DNA from 3 places in the Exiguobacterium sp. s160 genome. Region 2 is predicted to be linked to each of the others. Evidence: riboswitches for the same ligand, from Rfam matches in the RefSeq annotation. Region 2 holds a riboswitch; each other region holds the start of a gene.
The links. Region 2 has a riboswitch for S-adenosylmethionine ahead of KNO86_RS07595 (2,3-diketo-5-methylthiopentyl-1-phosphate enolase). Riboswitches for the same ligand answer to the same signal wherever they lie in the genome.
Positions count from the first base shown of each region.

Region 1: it holds a riboswitch for S-adenosylmethionine, as region 2 does, so the genes downstream of both, KNO86_RS04760 (methionine ABC transporter ATP-binding protein) here and KNO86_RS07595 (2,3-diketo-5-methylthiopentyl-1-phosphate enolase) in region 2, are expected to answer to the same signal.
Region 3: it holds a riboswitch for S-adenosylmethionine, as region 2 does, so the genes downstream of both, KNO86_RS02195 (MetQ/NlpA family ABC transporter substrate-binding protein) here and KNO86_RS07595 (2,3-diketo-5-methylthiopentyl-1-phosphate enolase) in region 2, are expected to answer to the same signal.

Region 1 is NZ_JACSKK010000001.1:923,139-926,940, reverse strand. Features, by position in the region: gene KNO86_RS04770 (PTS sugar transporter subunit IIC) at 1-1,031, opposite strand, end outside; gene KNO86_RS04765 (thioredoxin family protein) at 1,212-1,469, shown strand; SAM riboswitch class I at 1,920-2,026, shown strand; gene KNO86_RS04760 (methionine ABC transporter ATP-binding protein) at 2,104-3,132, shown strand; gene KNO86_RS04755 (methionine ABC transporter permease) at 3,122-3,784, shown strand.
Region 2 is NZ_JACSKK010000002.1:336,062-339,863, reverse strand. Features, by position in the region: gene KNO86_RS07605 (methylthioribulose 1-phosphate dehydratase) at 1-480, opposite strand, end outside; gene KNO86_RS07600 (2-hydroxy-3-keto-5-methylthiopentenyl-1-phosphate phosphatase) at 477-1,127, opposite strand; gene KNO86_RS07595 (2,3-diketo-5-methylthiopentyl-1-phosphate enolase) at 1,124-2,278, opposite strand; SAM riboswitch class I at 2,349-2,450, opposite strand; SAM riboswitch class I at 2,656-2,758, shown strand; gene mtnK (S-methyl-5-thioribose kinase) at 2,841-3,802, shown strand, end outside.
Region 3 is NZ_JACSKK010000001.1:425,628-429,429, reverse strand. Features, by position in the region: gene KNO86_RS02205 (aminotransferase class I/II-fold pyridoxal phosphate-dependent enzyme) at 1-784, shown strand, start outside; gene KNO86_RS02200 (iron-containing alcohol dehydrogenase) at 842-1,795, shown strand; SAM riboswitch class I at 1,837-1,941, shown strand; gene KNO86_RS02195 (MetQ/NlpA family ABC transporter substrate-binding protein) at 2,015-2,836, shown strand; gene KNO86_RS02190 (methionine ABC transporter ATP-binding protein) at 2,848-3,802, shown strand, end outside.

The DNA.
Region 1 (3,802 bases), on a different contig from region 2:
TCCGATTTGACGAGCGTCGCCCGTTCGAACACACGATAGAAGAAAATCCCGAGCCCGACTGGAATAAGCCCGAACAAGACGATCACAAGAAGCACGTTGAACAAGGCGAACCCGCCCGGCATGAGATGTAGCGCGTTTACCGGTCCGATGAGTCCAGATACGCCAAACCCTGCGCTGATTGGAGTTCCTTCGATTCTTAATATACCAGCGAGCGCAACGAGGATGGCCGCATTCGCCAAAATCGGAAGCATCATAATCGGGCGGCGGACGAAATTTGCCATTTGAATCTTCGGTGACCCGAGGAAGTGGGCGATCGATGTCCCGGTCGCGTTCGCCTGCCAACCTGCGATGGCGAGACCGAATCCAGCGGCAACGACGCCGAGGTTTGCCGCACCAGCCGCAACGCCTGATAGACTGATGGCCGTTGCAATCCCGACAGTCGAAATCGGCGAGACGATGATGAGCGAGAACGCCATCGCAATCAGGATGCCCATGAGAACCGGTTGAAGATCCGTCATCGTCATGATGAGGTATCCGATGTATGTCGTGATCTGTGAGATATACGTCAATAAGAAGGCACCGATGCCGCCTGCGACGACAATGACGGTCATCGGCATGACGATGACCGTATACGTCTTCAAGTGGGGAGCGAGCTTCATGACAAGAATCGTAGCGATTGCAGCGGTCACACCGGCTGTGATTACGTCACCGATTCCGGCCATCACGAACGCACCTTCATTAATTCGAACGGCGCCACTGCCGACATAGGTTGCGATGGCAATCGTTCCAGCCTCTAAAATCGATCGACCGAACTGCATCGCGACGGCAAGACCGATAATGGCCGGGAGGAGGCGCATCGCAATCGTCGTCGCATCCAATATGAATTGAAGAGACGGAAAATAAGGGAGTATAGCTTTCGTGAGTTCGCCGAGCAGCGCGCTCGGGATGAGGGCGATCAGAATCGCCATACTGAGACCGTTTAAGACGTTCATCGTAAATTGCTTTGTCGTACCTGTTGCTTGTTCCGTCATCATTCATTCACCTGTCCTTCTTCTTTGCTGTTATGTACAAAAGCGATAAAGTTAGAACCCATATTATTCCTATCAGACAGAAGAGTCAAGAGAATCATTGAAAAATTCTGAAATTTAACGAGAGCACGATTTTTGAACGGGACTCGAACGACTATTATAATGACAAGAGAGGTGAGAAAAATGATTACAGACGGATACTTATATATATACGCCCCAATGTGTGGTACATGCGCTGTCGCGGAGAAAATGTTGACGGTTGTCGAGGCGGTCGACCCTGAAATTCAGATTGAAAAGCGCGATGCGAACTATATCCCAAAAGAACTTGAAGCTTATCAGGTGATGAGCGTCCCAGCGCTGTTAAAGCTTGAAAATGGCGAGGTTCGGGATCGTCTTTACGCTTTTCAAAACGTTCAACACGTCCTCTCTTTCGTAAAGTGAGAGAGGAACATTAGAATAATCTGAAAATTTTAAATAATCAGTTGACACAGAAAGTTCACGAATGGTATATTCATTACAACATCTTACTTGAACACAAAATAGGACGCGATATTCCCGACATCAAGACGTTTTGGTGAAGCCGCTGCTACCTTTATACGAATACACGTCAGTCTTCCCTTCGATTGTCCCCCAAAAAAATCAAGCGAAGAAAGACGTTCCGTATAATCGCACGGTCCAAATCAAGATCGAGTGATGATTGGTGAATCTCCCCCATATAAGGATGTAAATCTTGAACGGGCAAAAGATTTTCATCTATGGGCTGTCCTTCCGTGACTCAAGGTGCTACGTTCTGTGTCGTCCTCGGACGGCACCTTTTTTTGATTTTTTTGAAAAAATGATTTGACAGCAGAAAAAGCTGTCGCTATGATAAAGCTAATCGAATACACAACACTCTTATCAAGAGAGGCTGAGGGACTGGCCCTATGACGCCCAGCAACCGCGGAGCAATCCGAAATGGTGCTAATTCCAGCAAGGTGAGAAACCTTGAGAGATGAGAGCAATCGTTGTCCGTACGATAAAGTGCGCACGTTTGCTCAAACGTGCGCGCTTTTTTTGTTGTCAGGAGGGAAATGTATTGATTCAATTACGAAACGTCGCCAAATGGTTCGATACGAAGAATGGTCGTGTCCAGGCGGTGGATGATGTATCACTAACGATTGATCGCGGTGAAATTTTTGGAATAATCGGATATTCGGGGGCGGGGAAGTCGACGCTCATCCGATTGCTCAACCGTCTCGAATCACCGTCTAGCGGTGAAATCGAGGTCGCCGGGAGTGAGCTCACGAAGCTCAGCCCGAAAGAATTACGAGGGGTTCGAAAGAACGTCTCGATGGTCTTCCAGCACTTTAACCTTCTGTGGTCGCGCACGGTCGCAGAAAACATCAGCTTCCCACTCGAATTGATCGGGGTACCGGCAAGTGAGCGGAAGCGTCGGGTTCAGGAACTCGTCGAGCTCGTCGGATTATCAGGTCGTGAAGACAGCTATCCGTCACAATTATCCGGCGGTCAAAAACAGCGAGTCGGGATTGCCCGCGCGCTCGCTACCAATCCAGAGGTGCTCCTCTGTGACGAAGCGACAAGCGCGCTCGACCCGAAGACGACGGATTCGATTCTTGAACTGCTCGTCAGCATCAATAAGAAGCTCGGATTGACAATCGTCCTCATCACGCATGAGATGCACGTCATCCAAAAGATTTGTCATCGCGTCGCCGTGATGGAGGCAGGGAAAGTCGTTGAGACAGGTCAAGTCTCTGACGTGTTCCAACATCCGGAGCAGCCAATCACGAAAGAATTCGTGAAACAAATCGGGGCAGTCGACGATCTATCGCTCACGTTCGAACATTTGAAAGCACGCTATCCGAGTGGGCAAATCGTCAAATTGAAATTCTTGAACGAAACGGCAGAACAACCGATTTTGTCTGACGTCCTTAAGACGCACGACATCGGATTCAACATCATCGGCGGGAACGTGACCCAGTCACAAGTCGGTGCGCTCGGCACGCTATTCATCCAATTGATTGGGGAAGCACGAGAAATCGAACGCGCCATCGCGTCGATTCGTTCGCAATCAGTAGAAGTGGAGGTGGAAAGCGATGTTTCCTAACGTAGACTGGCAAATCATGATGGAACAGACATGGGAGACGTTGTACATGACGCTCGTCGCGGGTGTCGCGACGTTTGTGATTGGACTCGCTTTAGGTTTGATTCTTTATATTACAAACGAATCGCTATTATTGAAGAATCGTCCAATTTACGTCTTCGTCAGCGCGATCGTCAACGTGTTCCGTTCGATCCCGTTCATCATCTTAATCATCTTACTCATCCCGTTCACGTTGTTCCTGCTCGGTACGATGCTCGGTTCGACGGCGGCGCTTCCGGCACTCATCATCGGAGCTGCACCGTTCTACGCCCGTATGGTCGAACTTGCCCTTCGTGAAGTCGACCGCGGCGTCATCGAGGCAGCGGAATCGATGGGCGCGACGAAATGGCAAATCATTTATAAAGTCTTGATTCCGGAAGCGCTTCCGGCAATCGTTTCAGGACTCACGGTGACCATCGTTGCAATCGTCGGTTATACGGCGATGGCCGGTGTCGTCGGAGGCGGCGGACTCGGGAACTTGGCCTTCTTGGAAGGTTTCCAACGCTCACAAAACGACGTCACGTTCGTGGCGACGGTGCTCATCTTGATCATCGTGTTCGTCATCCAGTTCATCGGTGACCGACTCGTCACAAAAATTGATAAACGTTCAGCTTAATTACACATACACCATTTG
Region 2 (3,802 bases):
ATCACTTGTAACATGTGGGGCAAATGCACGGGCAAGCGTCGGGATATCCGCATGGTTCTCGACAATCGGGATCCGGACAATTGCCGCTTCCTCCCAATGGCCGAGTGCCTTGATGATTTCTTGACCCGTGAACGTAACATGACCTTTTGCTGCATAAAGCTCCGAGATGACGTTATTGTCGACCGTATGCACGTGAAGGGAACAGGTTGCGTTCGTGTTGTTAAAGATTTCGACGTGTAGCAACGTCTCCGCGGACGGTTTGCCTGAGTGTTCTCCAATCAATTGACCGGTCGCATCGACGAGAACGAAGTCTTCATCCGTACGCTTTCGTTTATCACGACCGCTTGCTGTCACGAGGAACGTCAGCGGGTCGTCCGATACGCGGATTGCCAGGTTGCCGCTCGTGCCGGGGAACCAGTCCCGTGCGGCGAGCTCGTCTTTAATGTCGGCAAGTTCGACCCATCGTTCTTGTACAGTCATACGTTCACTCCTTTCATATAAGCTGAAATGTCATGGAATGTCTCGAACGGAACATAGTGAATTCCTTCCGCCTCGCATAGCGAAATCAGTTGACCGCGCGCATACACGACGTCGGCGCGTTTGGCGATTTCAAAATCGGTGACGGAATCCCCGATCACGATTAACGTGTCGGTAGGTGAGACGATCTGTCGGGCAATCGTCGGCTTGCAACATCCGCAATCGTTCGAGCAATGGGCATCACATGAATGAGGCCATGTGACGCGCGCTGTCGCTTCTGAAAAATCAACGTGATTGCAGTAGATGTGTTCCGGTGCGACATGACCTTCTAGAATCGGATGGACGAAAAAGTCCATGCCTCCACTGACGACATCAAATCGAAAACCCTGTGATTGTATCTCTTGCAAAAACTCGACAAACCCCGCTCGAAGCGTGATGGTCGACTGCAGAAAGTCGCGATACAAAGTCTCCTGATGACTCGGGAGCAGGCTGAACATCTGACCGACGCCTTCTCGAATGGAGAGCGTTTGGTTCAAAACACCATCTTTGAGTTCGACCCATTCAGGTGGGGCGAAGCGTCGCATCAACACGATGATGTTATCTTCTTCCGTGATGGTTCCGTCGAAATCACAGATGACGTGCGTACTCATCGCGCACCCCACGCATTCAGCGCAGTCGATAACGCATCGGTCTCGCTCGTTTTACCGATTACCTGATCGATTGCTTGGCGGAACGCCCTCGCTCCAGCAACCGCACCGTCGGGATGCCCATGAATCCCACCGCCTGCATTGATGACGACATCCGTTCCGAAGTCACGAATCAAATCCGGAACGAGTCCTGGGTGAATCCCGGCAGACGGGACAGTCAGAATCGGTTTCGTCCAATGGGATTCCGTCGCATACGTTTGAATCTGTTGTGTTTCGTCTTTCGGTGTCGAGAGTGAACCATATGGCGACGGGAAGAGCGTCAAGTCCGCCCCGGCGAGTCGAATCAGTTTCCCAAAGAGGAGGGAATGACGAATCGATCCGGTCAACGCTCCCGCAAAAGCAGGATGTGCCAAAATCGGGACGTGAATCTCAGGGTCTTTGGCGAGCTCTCGTAACACGTCAAGCCCGTACGTATACACGTTGAACAAAAATGCGGTCGCGCCTGCCTCGATCAAACGTTTTGCCTGATCGCGTAAGGTGAAAACGGGTCCGCTCAACGTGACGGCGTATAGAACGGAACGACCCGTCAATTCTTGATGTTCTTGAATGATCGATGCTCCAATTCGAGCCCGTTCGAGCGATGGGGTGAGCGGATTGTCATATAAAATCTCATCGTCTTTGACGAGGTCGATTCCGCCGTTGAATTGGTCACGGAGCTGTGTCGCCAAAAAGTCGAGATCCCGGCCGATGACACCTTTGAAGATGCTCATGGCGAGCGGTCGGTCGTGTACTTGAAGGATGTCGCGGACCCCTTCAACACCGAATGCGGCACCCGGAAAGTCCGATGCGAGCTCATTCGGGAGCGATAGGTCGACAAGTTGGACGTTTGGGTCGAGCGACAGCTTTCCGAATGTCGTCGTCAGAATGGATGAAAAGTCCGGCGTCACATTATGTAGCGGGTAACGAATCGAGAAGCGACTCGTCGTTTCCTGTTGGGAGGTATCGATGACCTCACCGCGGAATGCCTGTAGTTGATGCTGTTCGAGATGGTTCAATTCGGTCCATGTCCCGACGGTCAGCTCATGTGCGATTTTCTCAGCCACGCGTTCGACGTGATCGGTATGTTTGATTTCATAAGTTGCGATGACTCCCATAAGTTCCTCCTTTCAGGTCAAACAAAAAATGACCTCATGCCAAGGCAAGAGGTCATTCGAAAACAATGAACTCTTATCTCTCAGCGATAGCTGCAAGAATTAGCACCGTGCCATTACTGGTCGGTTGCTGCGACATCATCGGGCTTGTCCCTCCGTCTGCTCTTGATAAGAATAGTTGTGAAGTTGTGAAATTTAATTGAATTTTTACATAGAATCGCTCACTCGTCAATTCCTTTTTTTGAGAAAAAAAGTTTAAAAATAATGTTTCTATATATGCGTGTCAAAAATAGGGAGTCGATCGAAAATAGAGGATTGACAACTAGCGTGCCTAGTCCGTAATATTCGTCTCAACACGTCAAACACAATTACATCATTTACTCTTATCGCGAGTTGGCAGAGGGAATTGGCCCTAAGACGCCGCAGCAACCGACCATTTGGCACGGTGCTACATCCACCAGACATATGTCTGAAAGATGAGAGGAACAACCAATTTGGGTGTGCCTCTTTCTCGCGGAGAAAGGGGCTTTTTTCATGCATAGATTCAAGAAAGGGGAAAATCATCATGGCTTATGAGGCGTTTACAGAACAAAGTGTCGTCGAACACGTTCGACAGTTGGGGTTACTAGAAGAGGGGATTGCAGAATGTGAGGAAATTGGAGATGGAAATTTAAATCTCGTCTTTCGCATTCGTCAAGGAGAAACGTCATTGATTGTGAAACAGGCGTTGCCGTACGCAAAAGTTGTTGGAGAGAGTTGGCCGCTCACGCTTGACCGTTCGTGGATTGAACAACTGGCCCTCCGTGAGTTTTCAAAAGTCGTACCACAATTCGTACCGGATGTACTCGGTAGTGACCGTGAACTCGCCTATACGATTTTGGAAGATTTGTCAGCTTTTGAAATCGTCCGGACAGGCTTCCTAAAAGGAGAGAGCTATCCGAATTTGGCGCGTCACGTCGGTACATTCCTCGGGGAGACGTTGTTTGCGACGTCTGACTATGCGAAAGGACCGCTCGCCAAGAAACAAATCGAAAAAGAGTATTACAATCCAGAGCTATGCGATATCACGGAAAAGCTGATCTTCACCGACCCGTATCGTGATGCAGAATCGAATCAAATCGAAACGGCTCTTCGTCCGGACGTGGAGCAGCTGTGGTCAGATCTCGCCTTGAAAATTGAAGTGACGAAATTGAAGGTTGGGTTCGTGACCAAACATGAAGCGTTGCTACATGGGGATTTACATACAGGAAGCATTTTTGCGACGCGTCAGGAAACGAAAATCATCGATCCTGAGTTTGCCTTTTACGGTCCATTCGGTTTTGACATCGGTCAAATCATCGCCCATTTGGTGTTCTCGACGTATGCACATCCGTTGAAGCGGTTCGAACGCTTCACAGAAGTGCTCACTCTGTGGGAGACGTTCGAAAAAACGTTCCGCACCCGCTTCACACAGGCGGTCGAGCCGTTCAACACAGTAGGATTCGTGGACGAACTGTTGCCATCGATTTTGAGTGATGCGATCGGCTA
Region 3 (3,802 bases), on a different contig from region 2:
CATCTCGGGGGCGCGTCTGGCTGGTGCGGAAATCATCGATTTGACGTTAAAAGAGGAACACGGCTTTCTTCCTGACTATTCAACACTCGACCCGGCACACGCAAAGCTCATGTATTTGAACTACCCGAGCAATCCGACTGGGGCTGTCGCGACGCCGGCATTCTTTGAAGAGACCGTCGCGTTTGCGAAGAAGCATGATGTGATGGTCGTCCATGATTTTGCTTATGGAAGCATTGGGTTCGACGGTTATGTTCCCCCGAGCTTCCTTCAGGCAGATGGTGCGAAGGAAATTGGGATTGAAGTATACACGATGTCGAAGGCGTTCAATATGTCGGGGTGGCGAGTCGCCTTTGCTGTTGGGAACTCCGATATCATCGAAGCCATCAATACATATCAAGATCACGTCCATGTGTCTGTCTTCTCAGCCATTCAAGAGGCAGCAATCGTGGCGTTAGAATCCCCACGTGACTTACGTGATGACCTAGCCTCACGTTACGAAACAAGACGAAACCGATTGATTACTGGGTTACGCCGGGCGGGGTGGGAGATTGAGGCACCGAAGGGTTCCTTCTTTGTATGGGCGAAAGTGCCTGAGGGGGATGCAAAATCGTTCTCGACAAAGTTACTCCACGAGGCAGGGGTCGCCGTCACACCAGGCTACTTCTTTGGAACAGAGGGAGAGCACCACATCCGTTTCGGTCTCGTATCGTCTGAACAGAAGATTGATGAAGCGGTGGAACGGATTGAGAGACTGTTTGTAGCCTATGAGGAGGTACATTTGTGATTCGTCAGGCCGTGCTCGAATGACCATTCGCATGATGCGCTCGAGGACCTTCATACGGTGATCGGGAATCGGGAGGCACTCATTTTAAGAGGATTGAACGGATACGGTGAAGCGGTACGCGTATCCCCTTGTCTAGCAGAAATTCCGAGTGTACGATTTTACGGTGAATGTTCAGACGAAGAAATAAATCGTTTGAATGCCTATCGACCCGACGTATGGATTGCCGTCGGCGGAGGTAAATTGATCGATACGGCGAAGCGGATTGCATTCACCCAGTCGGTCCCGCTCATTGTCGTCCCGACCCTCGTGTCAAACTGTGCCGCTTTCACACCACTCAGCGTCATCTACACTGAGGAAGGGTCTTACACTCGCTATGACACGTTTCCGGTCGTCATCGAGCGCGTCATCGCAGATGAACGACTGTTACGTGAATCGCCTTATGACTATTTCAAGGCTGGCGTGATTGATACGGTCGCAAAGTGGTTCGAGTCCCGATATATTAGCGGGACGACTTCAAGGGACGCAGGGATTCAGTCAGGGTTATCACTTGCTGCGCAGTGCGGGGAATTGATGGACTTGTCGATTCATGAACAGAACTTTCGTCATTATGGGCCAGACATCCGATATCTCGTCGACCATGTCCTCGCAGTCGGTGGTGCGGTTGGTGGATTCGGGGATGCCGGCACGCGTGTTGCGGTCGCGCACGCTGTTCATAATGCACTCAGTCGCTTTGATTCGACCCATCAGTGGCTACACGGTGACAAGGTTGGCTTCGGATTGATTGTTCAAGAACGGTTGATTAGATCCGATGACACCCTCCTGCTCGAGGACTGGCTTCAATCCATCGATGCGCCGACTTCACTTACACAACTAGGGATTCGTCCTGATCAAGTCGAAGAGTTGGTTACTTCGATCGTCGAAGAAATCACGATTCAAGGGATTCGGAATCTTGAAGATTCAGAGCAGTTAAAAGAAATTCTCATCAATCTTCAAGAAGTGGTTTACAAATAATGCTTTTATCAGTAATATAATAACAAAATAATAGAACCGATTGCTTATCAAGAGTGGTGGAGGGACTGGCCCGATGAAACCCGGCAACCAGATCAGTTATGATCATGGTGCTAATTCCAACAGACGAGACGTCTGGGAGATGAGCGTGTCCGACTTTCACTTGTCGTGCCCGCCGCTCTTCGTGAGTAGCGGGCTTTTCAATTGGAGGAGGAACTATTCATGAATATCAAACAAAAAACACTTTTGGCAGGTTCGTCATTCCTTGCAGCAATCGCACTTTCAGCTTGTGGGCAATCCGAGGCGAGCGAAACGCTCAGCACGGAAGAACTGACGATCGGCGTGACCGGTGGCCCACACGAGCAGATTGCAGAGAAAGTACAGGAACTCGCGAAAGAGGATGGACTTGAGATTGATATCAAAGTATTCAACGATTACAACACACCGAATACGGCACTAGACGAGGGAAGCCTAGATGTGAACAGTTATCAGACGTTATCGTTCCTCGAACTTCAAAAGTCAGACAAGGGGTATAAAATTGACGATGTCTTCAAGACCGTCGCTTTCCCGATGGGTCTTTATTCTGAGAAGTTGACAGATATCAAGGATTTAAAAGAAGGAGATAAAGTTGCCGTCCCGAACGATCCGGCGAACGAACTACGTGCCTTGCGTCTGTATGAAACTGCTGGCCTCATCACATTGAAGGACGGCTTGACGGATAAAGCAACAAAACGAGATATCGCAGAAAACCCGCTCAATTTAGAATTCATCGAGCTTGAAGCGTCGCAGCTTCCCACACAGCTACCGGAAGTAGCCCTTGCAGCCATCAATACGAACTTTGCGATGGGAGCAGGTCTCTCCATCAACGAGGATGCCCTGTTCCACGAGGACACGGTCGACAACCCATATCCGAACTATGTGGTCGTCCGCTCGGCCAACAAAGAAGATGAGGTCGTTGAGACATTGAAGTCTTACTACCATTCGGATGAAGTACGTGCCTTCATCGAAGAAGAATTCAATGGATCTGTCGTACCAGCGTTCTGAGGAGGGATTTGATGATTGAACTGAAACAAATCACCAAGCAATTTCACGTCAATGGAGATACGATCACCGCGCTCGACGACGTCTCCCTCACAATCGAAAAAGGAGAGATCTTCGGCATCATCGGGCGAAGCGGTGCCGGGAAGAGTACACTCATCCGAATGATCAATCTATTAGAGCGCCCGACAGCAGGTGTCGTTGAGATTGAGGGACAAGATATCACACAATTAAAGAAAAAAGAACTCTCTTCGCTACGTCAGCGAATTGGTATGATCTTTCAACATTACAACTTATTAAAGACGGCGACCGTAGAAGAAAACGTGGCTATCCCGCTCCGCCTCGAAGGGCTCGGAAAGCATGTCATCCGTGAACGGGTCGACCGCTATCTCGACATCGTCGGTTTATCTGAACATCGGAACCATTATCCGGAACAATTGTCAGGCGGTCAAAAACAGCGCGTCGCCATTGCACGAGCGCTCGCACATGAACCGGACATCCTGCTCAGCGACGAGTCGACGAGTGCCCTCGACCCTGAAACGACCGAGTCGATCTTAGAATTGTTGCTCGAGATCAACCGAGAGCTCGGATTAACGATTTTTCTCATCACGCATGAGATGGAAGTGATTGAACGGATCTGTGACCGGGTCGCCGTCATCGATCACGGCAACATCATTGAACAAGGCAACGTGTTGGATGTCTTCTCAAACCCGAGACACGAAACGACGCAGCGGTTCTTGAAGACGAATCTCGATGTTCCGGAAGAAGTGGTGTCGGAATTACAGTCGCGAGGCACGCTCGTTCATTTATCATTCATCGGTAGTCAAACGGAACAAGCGGTGCTCGCCCAGTTGACGAAACGATTCGGGATTTTACCGAACATCATTGGGGGCGGCATCAAGAAATTGAAAGCCGGTCTCGTCGGGAACTTGCTCGTTCACCTTGATGGAGACCATGATCAAACAGAACTCG